3 regions of the Priestia sp. JV24 genome follow, and region 1 is predicted to be linked to each of the others. Evidence: riboswitches for the same ligand, from Rfam matches in the RefSeq annotation. Region 1 holds a riboswitch; each other region holds the start of a gene.

Region 1 (6,038 bases):
ATTAGATAGTTGTCTAAATGGATCATATGGTACAAGTGCCATTGATACATCCTCCTTCTTTCTTAGCATGAGATTAGTATGGCTCCTGTTTAGAGAAGTTATTCAAGTTCATGTAGGGGTACCGCCAGCAAAACGCATATTTACAACGTTAAGAAAACTATTGAAAAGTTCAATTTCTCAGCATAAAATTAAGAAATTAGATTTTTTTGTTACTCTATAAACACGCTCCATTCTTAAATAAGGGCTAATTTCCCCATGATAAAAAAAGCTAATCGAACATTGTCGATTAGCTCTATTTTTAGTATTGATTCGCTTTTTTAACCATTTTGCAACTGTAACTATACGTTTAATTACAACAATAAATATGTCTGTTTCATATTTATTATTCAACTTTCCTTATTCTAATCAAAACAAAGAGACTTAGGGCAAAGAAGATTAAGGCAGGCATCATTACATTTATACCTTGACCAGCTTTAAAATGTGAAAATACAGCGCCAGCCATCAGTAAAGTAAGTCCCCCAGAAGCTAATAAAGCAATTCTTGACTTCCAGAAACCAACCAAAAGTCCAATAGCCCCTACAATTTCACAAATACCTACAAAATACATCAATCCTAATGGATAACCAAAACCTTCAAATGTGTGAACTTGCATAGGATTTCCTGTAAGTTTCATTGTACCAAAAGCGAAAAAGCCAACTACAAGTAATCCTTGAATAATACGTAAAACCCATTTCATTTATCATTTCTCCTCTTAATCTTTGTCTTTTATTTTTGTAAACTTTGTGCACCAATTCCTATTTTCTTTAATAAACCTACCAGTTGTTCTTTCTCTTCATTGCTTACAAATGAAAAATTTTCTGAGATTGTTGTAACGTGCTGGGCAAACATTTCACTAAACAAAACTTCTCCGTTTTCAGTCAAAGTGACATTAAACGCCCTCTTATCGTTTGGATTTGGTTTTCTTTCTACAAGTCCCTGCTTTTCAAGCTTATTCACGACGTAAGTAATGCTTCCACTTGGAATAGATAGCGTTTCACTGATTTTTTGAATAGGATGAGCACCTTTGTTATAAAGCAATTCAAGTACCATAAAATTTTCAGGGCTGATACTATAACTTTCTATATCCTTCCGAATATTTTCAAATACAGCCTTATTTGCTTTCATCCAGATTCGAAATAGCCTTAAATCTAATTGGCTCTTCTCTTGTTTATAATCCATGCAATTTACACCTCTTTGAAGTTGGAATCAAAAACAGAAACTATCTATCTTTTGGATACAATGGATACTCGACTTGAGTTGGAATTTCTATAAACACAATGCGAAGACTATCTCCCTTAGGCTTGATTGTAATGGTTTCAGTTTTCTCAGATTGAATAATAATAAAATCTTTTTTATCAAAAGAGAGCTCTTGCTGCACAATCTTGCCTCCATCACCTCTTATAGCTAGTCCTGCAATGGTTCGATTTGGAGTAAGTGTAAGCTGATAACTTGAGCTATTAGAAATTTCTATATCGTACATAAAGGCATCTGTTATCAGATTAATTGGCGAATCAGTTCCAAGTATAGTTTTAATGGTTACACCCTCTCCTTGAATGACAGGAAATTCCTCGTTTTTATATTTTGAATAGTTTGGTGTACGCTTGATTGCATCATTTAAATATGGTTCAAGCCATATTTGAAACATTTCTGCAGGGCCATCTGATCCTTCAGCATGCCACATGCCTGACCCTGTTTGCATAAGTTGTACACCTCCAGCGTCAACCTCGCTTTGGTTTCCTAGTGAATCTTTATGAAAACCTTTACCTGACAGGATATAGGTTAAAACTTCAAACCCTTGATGAGGGTGTTCGCCAATTCCACCTGCTCCTTTTGCTTGCCCCCATGCCCAGTAGAATAAAGGACCAAGTCGACTGATAACAGATCCTTCACCAGAAAACCCAATGGGTTTTTGTTCTATAATCTTGCCACCATCAAATTCACCTTTTGCCTGTTCACTTGTATGAATGATTTTGACTTCCATTATTGTTCCTCCTATAAGTTAAATGAATGAATTAAAATTGAAACCTAACATTTCAAAAATATTAACAAATATAATGGTATGATTATTAGCTGTTTTTGAAATTATCGCATTTACCCTAACAGTAGGATAAATCCGTGTCAACAAAAATATTCCCTATTTTTGATGGAGTGTCTACTGTCAAAAAGCACACCTTTTTATACGGTAAAAAAACGAATGATAAAACCTCTATTTAATCTAAAAAACAAGCCTTGTTAGACTTATTAAAAATACAAGGCCTTATTGTACGCTTGGTTTACGTCTCTTCCTAGCTGATAACTCTCAGCATTATTTTTGGAGTTAGAAATAGTTGTTTAATTCAGAAAATAATTATAGGAATACTCATTTCGGCATACTTCGACATCCATTATGTAGTAATATTTTATATAAATATACACATTCAGATAAAGGCAAACTAGTTGAAAAGCTAGGACGCAAAGCTACAGGTCTAAAGTCAATTGACTATGACAGCTGAGCCTCCTGAAAATCTGGAGGAATTTATGTTTATGGACAGTAAAAAAGAAGTAATAACGTCACATTTAGACCAAGAATGGATTAGACTTATCCAAGAGGCTAAGGAAGTAGGGTTATCGGTTAAAGAAGTAAAAGCATTCTTAGATAATAAACAAACCTAGTGATAATAAAAAACATTAGATAGGCACGCTATCTAATGTTTTTTGTTACCGTGTTATCTTGAGATTTTGCTTCTAGAAACTGTTTAAATTCTTCTTTACTCACATTTGAATTCATTGCATCTTTTACTAGTTTCATCCACTCTTCTGACAGAACTGCTATAGACTTTTTCATCATAGTACCTCCTTACATAAATACTTTTTATCATTTACCGTTTGTTTTAAGCTTAATATTCTATTTTATAGTGACCATCCACTATATTACAACTAAATAGTTAATCCTCTTTACTTTAATCGACTATAGATAGCTGTTTATGTAGTGAAAAATAAAATTCTTTCTACTATTCTCCCGTAGACACCGCATTTTTTAGTTTCTGATATTCTCTCCACCGACGATAAAAAGTAGCTTCACTTATATTTGTGATTTTACAGATTTCCTTTACAGGCTTATTAGTGGTTTCATGTAGTTCGATAGCATGCCTTACTCCATCATGCTTTAACGTAAATTTCTGTTTCTTTCCTTTATATATACCTTTTCTTTTTGCAATGGCAATTCCAGCTTGCTGCTTTTCCTTAATCATGGTTCGATCAAGCTCACTAAATGCAGACATAACGGTTAGGATAAATTTCCCCGAAGGAGTTCTTGTATCAATTCCCAAATTTAATATTACTAAATGAATACCATGTTCATCTAGTTCTTCAATTAGCTCTAATAGTTGTTTGGTGTTTCTTCCTAGACGATCCATTCTTGTAACGACGAGGGTGTCACCCTTAATTAATTGATTAAGCAGTTGATTTAGTTCTTCTTTGTGGTTTTGTATTCCTGATACTTTTTCCTGAACAATACGATCTACTTTTGCCTCTCTTAATTGTTCGATTTGAGAATCCAAATTTTGATCAAAAGCAGAAACACGTGCATATCCAAAAATCATAAAATTCCTCCTAAAGTGGATAATCAAAAGACAAGACTATATGATAGTTAAATTATACAGTAAAATCAACCCTCTCCTCAACTATCATTTAGGCATACCTTATTGATAGTTAGATAACCAACGGAACATTCATTTTTTACATTAATTGATAAGTTCCACGTAATTTATCGGGTGAAAAATACGCAACATAAAATGTATAGTTACAAGTTAACGTTGTATTCTAAACCTAAAGCTGTAATAGCTCCAGCAGAAGTTCCCCCAATTCTTTTTATATGTTGTAGGATATTTACTTTGTCTTAAACAAATTATTGTTTTTTCATCTTGTTCATGTTTGTGTGCCATTTCTTCCAACTCCTCATATAGTAAGAAAAGCTTAAATCGTAATTTCTTCCTTCTTAGTAAACAGGACTTGAATCAACTGCTTAATATGTTCATCATTCAAAGAATAAAAAGCTAGTTTTCCTTCTTTATGGTAGCTTGCAATTCCCATATTACGAAGAAGTCTCAAATGATGAGAAGCCGTTGCTACTATAGACCCGGCAATATTAGCTACGTCACAAACACATAATTCTTCTCCCTTATACAAAGCAAGGACAATCTTCAATCTTGTTTCATCTGCTAAACCTTGAGCTTTCTCAACATCTATAGAAGACTTAATACGATTAAATTTTTCTTCGTTATAACAATAAATATAGCAACGGTCTTTTGCCATAATTTCCTCCTTATATCCAAACTGTATTTAGTACTCTAAAACTAAGCCAGCATAGTCATTGAAAATCCGGCCAGTTTATAATAAACCCATGCAGACTATTTTGTAGGTTCATGGGGGAATTTGGGGAGATGATTACGCTGAAAAAGAAACAGGAGATTATATTACTGCACGTACGAGAAGGTTATTCTCAGAGAAAGATTGCCAGCTTAGTAGGCGTTAACCGAGAAACAGTAGGAAAGTATATTCGTGAGTATGAGACGAGGAAGAACAAATTACTGAGTGAAGATAAAAATGCGGATACTGGTGAACTTATTCAAGAAATTGTAGAGGCCCCAAGATACAAGAAACGTGATTCCAAGAAAAGAAAGCTATCTAAAGAGATTTTACATCGTATTCAAATGCATCTAGAAGAAAATGTGCAGAAAAAGAAACAGGGGTTAAGGAAGCAAATAAAAAAAGCTGTTGATATTCATGAATCCTTAGAATCCGAAGGATTTACCATTAGTTATAGCACAGTTCTTCGCACGATAAGAGCAATGGAAAAAACAAAAAAAGAAGCATTTATTAAAGGAGCTTACGCGCCTGGAGAGGTTTGCGAATTTGACTGGGGAGAAGTCAAATTAATGATTAATGGCAGAAAACAGGCCTTACAAATGGCCACGTTTACGTCAGCTTATAGTAACTTTAGAATGGCTTATTTATTTACAAAACAAAAAACGGAATGTTTTCAAGAAGCTCATTCGTTGTTCTTTAAAGATATTGGCGGTGTATTTCACACCATGGTCTATGACAATATGAAAGTAGCCGTAAAGAGATTTATTGGCACAGAAAGAGAACCTACCGAGGCGCTGATAAAGCTTTCGCTTTATTATTCATTTCATTACCGTTTCTGTAATACAGCAAGTGGAAATGAAAAAGGACATGTAGAGCGAAGTGTAGAGATGATTAGAAGAAAAGCATTTGCCTTTCAAGATACCTTTGACACATTAGAAAAAGCAAATCACTATTTACATGAAATTTGCTTGAAACTCAATCACAAAGAGAAGAACTCATCATCCCGTTTGACGCCAAACGACTTAATAAAAGAAGAAAAGAAGTATTTATTAGTAGCGCCCCCGCCTTTTGATGCAGCACGAGTGATAAATGGACGTGTTACTAAGTATTCAACTGTCATCGTTGATCAAAACTACTACTCTGTACCGGACCACCTAGTTGGAGAGATGATTCGGATCAAAATTTATAGCGATCATATTCAATGTTTTTATCGGGAAAAGAGAATCGCTCTACACCCACGACAAACTGGAAATCATGAATGGAGCTTACACCTTGAACATTATTTGTATACCCTACAAAAAAAGCCTGGTGCATTAGCTGATAGCACAGCATTACAACAGGCAAATCCAAAATTAAAGAAAATATACTACTCTTACTATACCACTCACCCTAAGGATTTTATAGAGTTAATCCACTTTATTAAGTCTGGAATTACTATCGAACAGATAGAAAAAAGTATTCAAGAACTCTCTACTCTTCATCCTAGCCACATCACCACAGATAAGATCAAATTAATCTGCGCGAAACAAAGAGAAGGACTACATTTACCTACAGACTATTCATCTCAGAAAACCATCGATATCGAACACTATTCTAAACAACATCTTCAGACCTATGATCAACTGTTCCAAACGAAATTTATCCAATAAGGG
Region 2 (6,038 bases), on a different contig from region 1:
GACTCATGATCATGTAACAAACTTACCGAATCGAAGAAAGTTTGAAAAAGAATTAAAAAATTTCATTCGACAAATGAAAAAAGAGAAAAATTCATTAGCGGTCTTTTATCTAGGACTGAATCGCTTCAAACATATTAACGACACATTAGGCTACGACATAGGCGATCGCCTGCTGCAGCATATTGCCAGTCGGTTAAAAAAGTTCGTAACGCCAGATGTAATGCTAGCTAGAGTAGGAGAAGACGAGCTTGCGATTTGTTTTTTATCTCTTGCACATATCAATGAATGTCAAAAGCTAGCTGCAGCACTTTTTCAAGAAATCGAAAAAGAAATTACCATTGATGACTTTTCACTGTACGTCACGGCCAGTATAGGAATCAGCATCTACCCGCATGACGGTGAAGATGTGAAAACCTTATTAACGAATGCCAACCTTGCTATGCGCCGTGCAAAAGAAATCGGGCGAAGCGACTGGCAGCTGTATTCGCCGTTAATGGACAGCGAGACGTATAAAAGCTATCATCTGGAAAAAGGACTGCGCAACGCACTTCTTCAAAATGAATTTTTTATTGAATATCAGCCAAAGGTTCATACAAACAGCAGAGAGATTGATAGTATCGAAGCATTAATTCGCTGGAATCATCCGGAGTGGGGACGCGTATCACCTGAAGACTTTATTCCATTAGCGGAAGAAACTCATTTAATTATTGAACTCGGCGACTGGGTAATTGATCATGTGTGCAAGCAGCTGCAGCAGTGGAAGAATAAAGGATTACAAACCGTGCCCGTTTCAATTAACGTCTCGTCTAAACATTTGCTGAAACGAGGATTTGTAGAGCACGTTCAACAAACGTTAGCTCATTACAATATCGACCCTTCATTTATAGAATTTGAAGTAACGGAAAGCTCTATTATTCAGTATGAAGAACACGTAAAAAAAGTCATGGACGAATTAAAGAAAATCGGCGTAACGTTTGCTTTAGATGATTTTGGCACCGGCTTTTCTTCGTTATCACATTTAAAAGACTTCGAATTTAATACGCTTAAAATCGATAAAACGTTTATTCAACACGCGACCGATAAAGGAAAGCAGCAGGCGATTACAAAAAGCATTTTGTACTTAGCTCATGCTCTTAACATGAAAGTGATCGCAGAAGGCGTTGAAACAAAAGAACAGCTAGCCTTTTTACAAAAGCATGAATGTTCCTTTATCCAAGGCTATATTGTCAGTAAGCCGGCTGCGCCTCAAAAAATCGCCGACTATTTAAAGAAACGATTTCTATAAAAAAAGTGATGTCTCCACGGAGACATCACTTTTTTTTACGCTTGAATAGGTTTTCGAAGCGTCCAAATTTGGTAAAACATATAAAGAGACTGATAGATTGTTAAATACGTCAGCAAGATCCACCCGTTCATTAAGTACGGATAAATGGCTTGCTGTACAGAAGGACTCGTTAAGTAGTCACGGAAATAAATACACAGGACAACAATCATGCCTGTAAACGCAAAGCCTGTTAAAATCCCTTGCCCTAATTTACTCCGCGTTTTCCCGTTTTCTGCGTTGTATTGATTCGCCCAGCCGTCTTTTTTATTAGCGGCAAGCCTTTCCATCCATACTTGACCAAACGTAATTAAATTCACCCATAAATAAATCTCCGGACTAATCAAAAGACCGGCCAGTATTACATCAATCGGCCTGTGCATCGGCGTTTTGACAGCGAGCATAATATTTAACACAGAAGCTAACGCGATTGGAATGACCCAAAGCCACGACCAGTAAAATTGATCGGTCGCAAGCGCAGCAGATAACAATAAAATAAACAGCAGGCGAATAAGTAAATCACACAGCGTTTTAATCTGTGAACGCCAAAGCTTTCCTTTATGCTTGGTTCTGACGTCCAAGTTTCCGTTTGTCAGTAAATCAACGGTCCCGGACTTCCATTTATTACGCTGTTCACGATACGTGTGATAGCTTCTCATCGAGTCCACAAAGCAGCGAGCGCCTGGACTGATTAACGTTTTCCAATTGGATTTTTGCAGCTGCCACGTCAGCAGCATATCTTCAACGTCGCTGTCATTTTGCCAAGGACCGTCAAGTTTATTTTCTTCCACTATATTTTGAAGCGCTTCAGGGCGAAACAGCGTAGCCTGACCGCCGAGTACGTACGTGCTTCCGCCGTGATACTGAAGATCCAGCAGCCAGCTTGCCATATCCTGTTTCTGTTGATGCGTCCACCACCGGGCTATCGGTCCGCCGTACTCGCCGCTTGCGAGCTTTTCCTCATAGTGCACATCATCTTTTGAAAGCGAGCTTTTCTTTTTAGGCATTCTCATCGTATATTTTGCCATCACGCCGCCGATGTTTCGCGACGTCATCAAATCTTCCCATAAATTAATGAGTGCTTTTGGAGCCAAGCGGCTGTCTGCATCCATCCCTAAAATCGCTTTAATCGACTCTTTATACAGCTGCTGATATTTCGTCAGCGTCGTATTATATAAATCCAGCGTATCTCCATATATCTTTTTCCAAGCCGTATTTAATGCGCCGACTTTTCGTTGTTTATTGCCTTCAGTGACCAGTACTTTTACATTTAAATCAAATTCATCTCCGGCCAGCTCCGCTTTTTCTTTTGTACGGTCCGTACAGTTATCTGCAATCACAAATACATCGAGCTCCACGTTATTCGGAAGAAGCTGATCGCCTAACCCCGCCAAGCAGTCGCGAATTGATTTCTCTTCATTGTGCGCCGGAATGAATGCCACAATGCGCGGCCTCATATACGAAGCTCCAATACTTCCAGTAACGACACGCTGATTGTTCATGTTTTCCTTTACCCCCTGATATATCAGGAAACCCAGCTATCCTAGTCCTAAAGACCTTAGACCTGAAGTTTTGCGTCCCAGCCTTTCGACTGGTTTGCCTTTAACTGAACAAGTTAAGTTTACTATCTTCGTTCCTTTTAAAGAACAAAATACACATAATGATACTATATAACGAATATCTTTTTTAAATTTTACCATAAAAATAGGTTGAATTACCCTAAAAAAGATTCGACAAAATTCGATAAAAGTAAAATAGGAAAGCTGTTAATGATGTACACAGTTTTATTTATGTTCATTAGAGTGGCAAAGCGGAAGGCCGTAATTGATGCTAAGCTATTAGCTCTATAGAATTGTTAATAGACGTGGTGTGAGGGTGATTGGTGATAAATGATAGCCTTTGGAGGTTATAAAACGGAATATATAGTTAAGTGTAATATGTTAAAAATTCTGACAAAAGTGAAGACAAAGAAAAAGTTATCGATTATAATAGAAGAATAATGAATGATAGTCATTCATTATTCTTGTTGCTGTTTATGAATTTTTATTACATTAAACATAAATGAATGATAGTCATTCATTTATGTGCATCAAAATAGAAGGGGGCGTGTACGAGAATTATATTAGTTGAATGGAGGAAACAGGATGGAAAGTAAGCCAAGTGCTACATTTGTTCGTACGCTAACGCTTCGATCACTCGTCATTTTAGGTCTTGCATATATGGCTCCAATGACGGTTTTTACTACATATGGAGTTGTAGCTCAAACTACACATGGCATGGTTTCTATGGCATATGTCCTTGCTCTTGTAGCGATGCTATTTACCGCATACAGCTACGGACATATGGCTAAAGAATATCCTTTATCAGGCTCTGCCTATACGTATACTCAAAAAACTATAAGTCCTCACCTAGGATTTCTTGTCGGCTGGTCTGTGCTTTTAGATTATCTTTTTTTACCAATGATTAATTTTTTGTTGGCGGGAACTTTTTTATCAGCTGCGTTTCCATCTATTCCATCGTCTCTTTGGATTCTACTTTTTATTGTTATCATCACTTGTATAAACGTGTTTGGTATTCAAATGACAGCAAAAGTGAACGGAATACTTGTTCTTTTTCAATTTCTTGTAACAGCTCTATTTGTTATCTTATCGATTAAGAAAATGATAGAAGGAGAAAGTGATCTTTTGTTCTTTTCTTCTTTACAGCTTTTCGGCTCAGAGGATTCTTTTTCTTTTGTTCTTGCAGGAGCTTCAATTCTTTGTTTATCTTTCCTTGGGTTTGATGCTGTGACTACACTTTCTGAAGAAACAGTTGATCCAAAGAAAAATGTACCAAAGGCTATTTTTCTTGTAGCATTTATAGGAGGAATACTTTTTATACTCGTTTCGTACATTACCCAGCTTGTTTACCCAAACTACCATTCATTTAAAGTTGTAGATTCAGCTTCGTTTGAAATAGCAGCTTATATTGGAGGAACACTCTTCTCATCCGTCTTTCTTGCCGGAATTATTACTTCAACGATTGCATCAGGAATTTCTTCACACGCCAGTGCTTCGCGGCTGCTTTATGCAATGGGCAGAGAATCAATGCTGCCTAAAAGACTGTTTGCATATATACATCCCAAATATAAAACACCATCGCGAAACGTTATTTTTATTGGAGTACTTTCATTAAGTGCACTTGCAATGGACGTCGTTACAGCTGCTTCCTTTATCAATTTTGGAGCGCTAATTGCATTTACATTTGTAAATATCTCTGTTATCTTTCACTATTATCTCCGCGGAAAACAAAGAGATGTTAAAGGCACATGCCGTTATTTAATCAGTCCCATTATTGGAGCAGGCTTTACAATTTGGCTATGGACAAGCTTAGATATAAAATCTATTTCGTTAGGGAGTGTTTGGGTTGTTATAGGCTTTATTTATCTAGTATACAAGACGTCATTTTTTACAAAAGCACCGCCCCAATTTACTTTTGATGAAAAAACAGAGCCAAACCAGCTCAAAACCGAACATATATCTTGATAAAGTACGTTAATAATTATCTGAAATTTCTAATATAAGAGGAGAGGTTAAAATGAAAGAAACAGTAAAAGTTGGTCTTATTCAAGTTAAGTGTGAAGAAAGCGTTGAAGCTAATATTAACTACACATTCACAAAAATTAAAGAAGCCGCAGCAAATGGAGCTCAAATTATTTGTCTGCAAGAACTATTTAATGCTCAGTATTTTCCTCAAAGTGTTTCACCGGCAGGATATGAGCTGGCTATACCAGCAGAGAGCTCCGTATTAAAAGAAATGGCAGACCTTGCAGCAGACTTGCAAGTTGTATTAATTGTACCTTTTTATGAAAAGGCAGCTAGAGGCGTTTATTTTAATAGTGCAGCCATATTCGACGCAGACGGAACTTGCTTAGGAATTACAAGAAAGAACCACATTCCTGACGGGCCGAACTATCACGAGAAATATTATTTTGTTCCAGGAAATACGGGATATCCGGTATATGAAACGCAATATGGAACAATCGGAGTAGGAATTTGCTGGGATGAGTGGTTCCCAGAAGTAGCACGAATTTTATCGCTGCAAGGAGCGGATATCCTATTTTATCCTTCTGCGATTGGTTCAGAGCCTGATCATCCTGAACTTTCAACTCGTCCTGCATGGGAGAAAGCTATTTCAGCACATGGTATTTCAAATGGCGTTTTTGTTGCTGCAGTGAACCGGGTAGGAACTGAAAAAGAGATGACCTTTTACGGAGGAAGCTTTGTAAGCAATCCAATGGGAGAAATTCTACAATCTTTAACGGATGAAGAAGGAATTTTGATTCAAGAAGTTGACTTAAAAGAAATTGATTCAACACGTAATTTGCTTCAGTTTATGCGTGACAGAAGACCAGATACGTACGAATTATTATTAAAAAAAGAAGCATTCCGCACACCTTCAAATGTATAAGCTTGATTTCTAATTTCTAGTATAAAAAGAAAGGAGCCAAACAGAATGATACATAAAACAAGCTGGATTTGGGATGAACGATTTTTACGCCATGACACGGGCAAGATTCAGTATGTATTTGAAGGTGGAGAAACAGTAGAGCCTTGTGCCGAGTTTGAAAACAAGCATCGAATGACCGTAATCAAAGAAATGATTGAAAAAAGCGGTTTAGCACATCACTTAGTTAGACAATCACCTTATGAAGCATCGGATGAAGATTTACTTCGGG
Region 3 (6,038 bases), on a different contig from region 1:
TATTTCTGTCAGAGGGTGCTCACGGAATCTGTTCATAATATGGCTGATTTGTTCAGCTCCGTCTTTTCCTTTTAAAGTGAAAGACGTGAGAGACTCTTTGTAGTAGCCGTATTTTTCGTAAAGCTCTATTAGTCCATCATAAAGAGTCATTCTTTTCTGCTTGTAATAAGCAGCTGCTTCAGCAATCATCACCGCTGCCTGCACGGCATCTTTATCGCGAACAAAGTCACCGATTAAATAACCGTAGCTTTCTTCGTAGCCAAATTGAAATGTTTTTGTTCCTTTCTTTTTATACTCATCAATTTTTTCAGCAATGTATTTAAAACCAGTGAGCGTATCGACTGTTTGTACACCGTAATCTTCTGCGATTGCACGTCCTAATTCTGATGTCACAATTGTTTTAAGCATCACACTGTTATCTGGAAGTATCCCTTTTTCTTGTTTCTGTGACAGCATATAATACAGCAATAAAGCACCCGTTTGATTTCCTGTCAGCAAAATGTATTGACCATCGTTATTTCTTACAGCCACTCCTAACCGGTCAGCGTCTGAATCTGTAGCAAGCAGTAAATCCGCACCTGTTTCTTTTCCATATTTAATTGCCAGCTGAAAAGCCTGAGCTTCTTCCGGGTTAGGAGATGCAACGGTTGAAAAGTGAGGATCTGGGTTTCTTTGCTCGTCCACAATTGTGATGTGCTGAAACCCGGTGTTTTGAAGTGCTTGCGGCATTAGCGTTTGTCCCGTACCATGAAGCGGCGTATAAACAATATGTAGGTTAGCCACATCTTTGTTTAGCTGAAGACCTTTTACATAATCCAAATACACTTGATCCAAATTTTCTCCGATATAGCTTACTAGATTTTGACTCAAAAGTTCACGTTCATCTTTTATTTCCAGCAGCAGTTCGTTTTCAATTTCATTCATATGCGTGACGATCACATCAGCCGCTGCAGGAGGAAGCTGTGATCCGTCTTCTCCGTATACTTTATAGCCGTTGTATTCTAAAGGGTTATGGCTCGCTGTAATCATAATTCCAGCGTAAGCGCGAAGATAACGGACAGCAAATGATAATTCTGGCGTTGGCCGCAGCTCTTGAAATACATAGCTTTTAATTCCGTGCGCTCCCAGCATTTTGGCTGCTTCTAAAGCAAATTCTGCCGAGCCATGGCGGGAATCATAAGCAATCACGACTCCTCGTTTTTTGGCTTCTGTACCGTTTTCTTCGATGTATTTAGCAAGTCCAGCCGTGACTTTTCGAACGGTGTAGATATTCATACGATTGAGTCCCGCACCGAGCTCGACTCTCGTTCCGCATGTGCCAAATTCGAGCTGTTTATAAAAGGCATCTTCTCGTTCACTTTCGATCATTCATTCATTTGTTTTTTTAATTTACTTGATAACTCGCTGTGCATACTCCATTTCGTCCATTCAGTTTTCCATGTCATGTTCATCTCTCCCGTCTTATGTTTTTCTTACTTTTATTGTAAATGGTTTATATGAACTCTCTATGAATTTAGTTATATACTATATAGCGAAACGGTTATTTTATGTTTGTTTATAGTTCTTTATAAAGAACATAATTTAAAATTAAACCTACACAAAGAAGTTTATTATACGTTATAATGAACAAAACGATGAGAAGAGGATGAACTGAAGTGATAGGAGAAAAAATTAAGAATTTGCGGTTACAAAAAGGATATTCAATGACTCGCTTGGCTGAAAAAGCTCATATTTCAAAATCATATTTATGTCATTTAGAAAAAGGCCTTAACAGTAATCCTTCCTTAAAAATGCTTGATAAAATTGCTTCTTCTCTGCATACAACCATTGATTATTTAATTGAGCCAGAGATTAGCATTGAAACAGTGCCTCTAAAGCCAAATCTTAACAAAGAATGGCTTCAATTAATTGAACAAGCAATCCAAGATGGCATGACACGAGAAGATTTTATTGAATTTCAGTGTTATTTGAAGTTCCGTAAAAAGAACTAGCATCCTTAATTAACTAATTTTTCGATTTTTTTGTGACAACCGACTCATTTCGACATACTAGACAACTATTTTCTTGTAAAATAACTTTGAAATATATAATGAAATGAATATTACAAATTATCCAGATAAGGGCAAAACTATTGAAAAATAGTGACGCAAAGCTTCAGGTCTAAGGCCGCTTTCGGCTATGATGGCTGGGTTCCCTGGCAAAGGGCGGATGAATCGTAATGAAAAAAGAAAATGTACTGTCAATCGATCAAGAGTGGGTAAGTCTTATGGAAGTAGCTCGCACACTCGGACTTACCGCAGAAGAAGTCCGGAAATTTTTATCGGAGTTTAAGCGGAAGTGAATTTTAAAAGCACACTCTTGTTTGAGCGTGCTTTTTCCAGTTATCCTTATTCTTCTAACATTTTCTCATAGAAATGGGCGTTGTTATCGAGCTGCTCAAAAAACGCTTGAAGAGAGTCTGAGATACGTGTATCCATGAAGTACACTGGCGAAGCAGCCTCTGTGCCCCACCTCACTTCAAAATACAATCCTTCTACGACTTCAAAGAAAATAAAGCCTTCTCTTTCATCATACATATCTAAATCAGGATCATGCTCGTAAAAGTCTTCATGTAAATGCAAGTCTACTGCGCTGTCTGGATCTATAATTCGCTGAAAAGCAGTTGTTTCATTCCTATTTGCAAAGCCATATCCTATTTCCAAATAAAATTGACGGAGCTCTGCTGGGAATTTTGTTCCTAACCTTTGCTCCGCGGCTTCTATCTCTTTTGCTTCTAACGGATAAAATTTATGCTTTTCGTTATGAAGAAAGTGAAATACGCTCATATTAAATGCGAATTCCTTTTGCCTTACGCTGATCAAACGTATAAATCTCCTTAAACCCGCACTGTTTTGCCATTTCAACCGCTTCTTTCATATGTGCTCCTACCGTTTCGGCGAAGTGTGAATCAGAGCCAATCGTTAAGATTTCTCCGCCTAAATCACGGTACAGTCCAACAACTTCCAGTGCCGGCAGCGCTTCGCCCAGCTTCCCTCTCATACCTGAAGTGTTAATTTCAATTCCGATATTACGCTCAATTGCTTTTTTTAAGATTTCCCCAAGAATATCTTTGAATTGATGAAAGTCGTAAATGCCGTATTGTTCAAACGCATAACGCTTCATTAAATCTAAATGAGCCAAGACATCAATATCCGCTTCGCTTACTAGCTTATACATTTCGTTAAAATAAGCGCGGTAAATCGCTTCTTTGTCATTCAGCTCCAAATGTTTACGAAGCTTGATATTATTAATGTTATGAACAGACCCTAAAATAAAATCAAAGCTCTCTTGCTTCATCGTTTCTTGATACTTCTCTTTTAAATAGTGCGGCTCACAAATTTCAATTCCTTTTTTAATCACTAGCTGATTTTGAAACTGATCTCTGCATTCCGCTAGTTCTCGTTCATATTTATCAAAATCCATATGACCATACGTTGGCGCTAATGGATTTAATGAAAAGTGCTCGGTAAAACAAATTTCGTTTATGCCGTTTTTCAAAGCCTGCTCGCACACTTCTTTCATGACTGCCTGTGAGTCAAATGAATTGTTTGTGTGATGATGGTAGTCTACTAGATACATAATTTAGTCACCTCTAGGTTTATTATACATCTCTCTTACTCTTACTGCACATAGAGACACTTCTACCGCTTATCCCACCTTTTTTTGTTCATAAAAAGTATTTCCAATAAAAAAAGACATTTTTCCTCTTCCAGTAATCCTTGTTTTCTTATAAACTAACTTAATATAGCAGATGTTCTGACATACAACTTGACAAACAACTTTTACTTACAAAAGAGAAAGGAAAGAAGAAATGCAAATTGAAAAAAGTTTCTCTCAAACAAAAAGCCCCTTTCTGTCTTACTTAAGCTCTTATGCGAAAAAGATGAAAGGAGAACTAAAAGAAGAACCAAAAATCAATTATAGAGATGCAGTTGTTTCTTCTATCGGAGGCTTAATTGCGATTATTATCAGCAGCGCGATTGCACTAGCGCTTGGTTATCCAATGGCGCTTGCTCCGATTGGCGCAAGCTGCGTGCTTGTCTTTGGTGCTCATAAAGGTCCTTTATCACAGCCGCGTCACGTGCTTGGAGGGCACTTGCTCGCAACGGTTTCCGCACTTATTATCTGGAGTTTATTTCATCGAAGTCTAATCACTATCGCGATTGTGCTTGCCTTTGTTCTTATTTTAATGATTCTTACCAAAACCGTTCATCCTCCCGCTGCAGCTAGCGCGATTGTTGCAATTAATACTCAAGCCGGATGGGGTTATTTAGGTATTATTATGATTTGTGCATGTGTGGTTGTACTGATTTCTACCGTGTATAATAATTTATTTCAAGACCGGCAGTATCCCAGGTATTGGGTTTAGAAAAAGCTTTGGAATATAAAATTCCAAAGCTTTTTTCTTTTTCACTTATTTCACTAATCAAACTATTTTATGCCTTAAATATCTTGTTTTAATTTTCAGAATTGTTTATACTCAAGACGTCTTTGTTTTTTTAGAAAAGCAATGGAGGTGAATTTGCAGCACGATTTATACATACTGGAGGGGGATTTTTTTATGTTGAAATTAATTGGGGTTTTGCTAGTGGCAGTGGGCTTTTTATTTCGTTTAAACACGCTGCTTGTGGTTACTGTTGCAGGCATCGTAACGGGCCTTGTATCAGGCTTGTCACTGCATGAAGTAATCACGATGTTCGGCCAGTTTTTTGTAGATAACCGCTATATGTCTATGGCTATTTTACTTACTCTTCCTATCTTCGGCGTATTAGAAAAATACGGGTTAAAGGAACAAGCGGAAGTATTAATTAAAAAAGCCAAAAACGCTTCTTCTGGAAATGTTTTACTTATATATCTTTTTATCCGTGAAATCTCAGCCGCAGTCGGCTTAAATATCGGAGGGCATGCTCAATCCGTGCGTCCGTTAGTGGCACCTATGTCTGAAGGCGCAGCTCGCGCCAAGTACGGAGAGCTTCCTCCTAAAGTTAAAGAAGATATACGCGCCCACGCAGCCGCAGCTGAAAATACGGGCTGGTTTTTTGGAGAAGATATCTTTATCGCAACGGGTGGAATTCTTTTAATGAAAGGATTCTTTGACTCCGTAGGCATTCACGTTGACGTCTGGGATATGGCGCTTTGGGGTATTCCAACGGCCATCGCAGCGCTGCTGATCAGCGCCATTCGCTTTCGTCAGTTAGACCGAAGAATTCACAAAAAAATGACGAAGCACAAACCAACATCATCTTCAAAGACGGAGGCGAGTTAAATGAAAAGCATCCTGACGCTTGATACGATTTACTACTTACTCGGTATTATTGTTGCCTTTATCGCGCTTCGAATCGCACGCGATCACAACCATCCTAACCGTTTAGGATCTTCTCTATTCTGGGCGCTGTTTTCTATTACGTTTTTATTTGGCAAGGTCATTCCGCCTTTTTATGTAGGGTGTTTAGTCATTATTATGGTGCTGCTTGCTTCATTTAACCGTGTAACTAAATCGAATGAAGCCGAAACACCGGCTGAAGAACGTGTGGCTCACGCGCAGCGATTAAAAAACAAAATCTTTTTACCTGCTTTATTTATTCCTATTTTTACGATTATCGGTACCCTTCTTTTTGGCAAAATTAAATTTGGAAACTGGGCATTAATTGATCCAGAAAAAGTCACGTTAATTTCACTAGCAATCGCAGCTGTCATTGCGTTTATCGCTTCAATGGGCGTCACCAAAGCAAAAATGGACGTACCTGTTAAAGAAGGAAGCCGCTTGCTTCAAGCAGTTGGCTGGGCAGTTATTTTACCGCAAATGCTCGCAGCGCTTGGCGGTATTTTTTCAAAGTCAGGCGTTGGAACAGTTGTTTCAGATATTGTAAGTGACGTGCTTCCGACTAACTATGCATTTGTTGCTGTGCTTGCTTACTGCTTGGGGATGCTGCTATTTACAATCGTCATGGGAAATGCCTTTGCAGCGTTTGCCGTTATTACAGGAGGTATTGGACTTC

Evidence for each region. Region 1 has a riboswitch for cyclic di-GMP ahead of OK414_RS27605 (anti-repressor SinI family protein). Riboswitches for the same ligand answer to the same signal wherever they lie in the genome.
Region 2: another riboswitch for cyclic di-GMP. It lies ahead of OK414_RS05355 (glycosyltransferase family 2 protein); the one in region 1 lies ahead of OK414_RS27605 (anti-repressor SinI family protein).
Region 3: another riboswitch for cyclic di-GMP. It lies ahead of sinI (DNA-binding anti-repressor SinI); the one in region 1 lies ahead of OK414_RS27605 (anti-repressor SinI family protein).

The regions. Positions count from the first base shown of each region.
Region 1 covers NZ_JAPCIN010000032.1:3,464-9,501, reverse strand. Annotated here, with positions in the region: gene OK414_RS27625 (Hsp20/alpha crystallin family protein) at 1-42, opposite strand, end outside; gene OK414_RS27620 (DoxX family protein) at 383-736, opposite strand; gene OK414_RS27615 (MarR family winged helix-turn-helix transcriptional regulator) at 766-1,218, opposite strand; gene OK414_RS27610 (pirin family protein) at 1,259-2,020, opposite strand; cyclic di-GMP riboswitch class I at 2,456-2,540, shown strand; gene OK414_RS27605 (anti-repressor SinI family protein) at 2,563-2,691, shown strand; gene OK414_RS27600 (anti-repressor SinI family protein) at 2,720-2,863, opposite strand; gene OK414_RS27595 (recombinase family protein) at 3,030-3,620, opposite strand; gene OK414_RS27590 (metalloregulator ArsR/SmtB family transcription factor) at 3,994-4,332, opposite strand; gene istA (IS21 family transposase) at 4,461-6,035, shown strand.
Region 2 covers NZ_JAPCIN010000011.1:40,250-46,287, forward strand. Annotated here, with positions in the region: gene OK414_RS05350 (EAL domain-containing protein) at 1-1,285, shown strand, start outside; gene OK414_RS05355 (glycosyltransferase family 2 protein) at 1,321-2,823, opposite strand; cyclic di-GMP riboswitch class I at 2,847-2,932, opposite strand; gene OK414_RS05360 (APC family permease) at 3,466-4,845, shown strand; gene OK414_RS05365 (carbon-nitrogen hydrolase) at 4,898-5,770, shown strand; gene OK414_RS05370 (class II histone deacetylase) at 5,816-6,038, shown strand, end outside.
Region 3 covers NZ_JAPCIN010000011.1:49,926-55,963, reverse strand. Annotated here, with positions in the region: partial or broken gene OK414_RS05430 (phospho-sugar mutase) at 1-1,445, opposite strand, end outside; gene OK414_RS05425 (helix-turn-helix domain-containing protein) at 1,656-1,991, shown strand; cyclic di-GMP riboswitch class I at 2,112-2,198, shown strand; gene sinI (DNA-binding anti-repressor SinI) at 2,219-2,341, shown strand; gene OK414_RS05415 (SMI1/KNR4 family protein) at 2,388-2,861, opposite strand; gene OK414_RS05410 (histidinol-phosphatase HisJ family protein) at 2,827-3,618, opposite strand; gene OK414_RS05405 (HPP family protein) at 3,851-4,408, shown strand; gene OK414_RS05400 (DUF969 domain-containing protein) at 4,601-5,305, shown strand; gene OK414_RS05395 (DUF979 domain-containing protein) at 5,306-6,038, shown strand, end outside.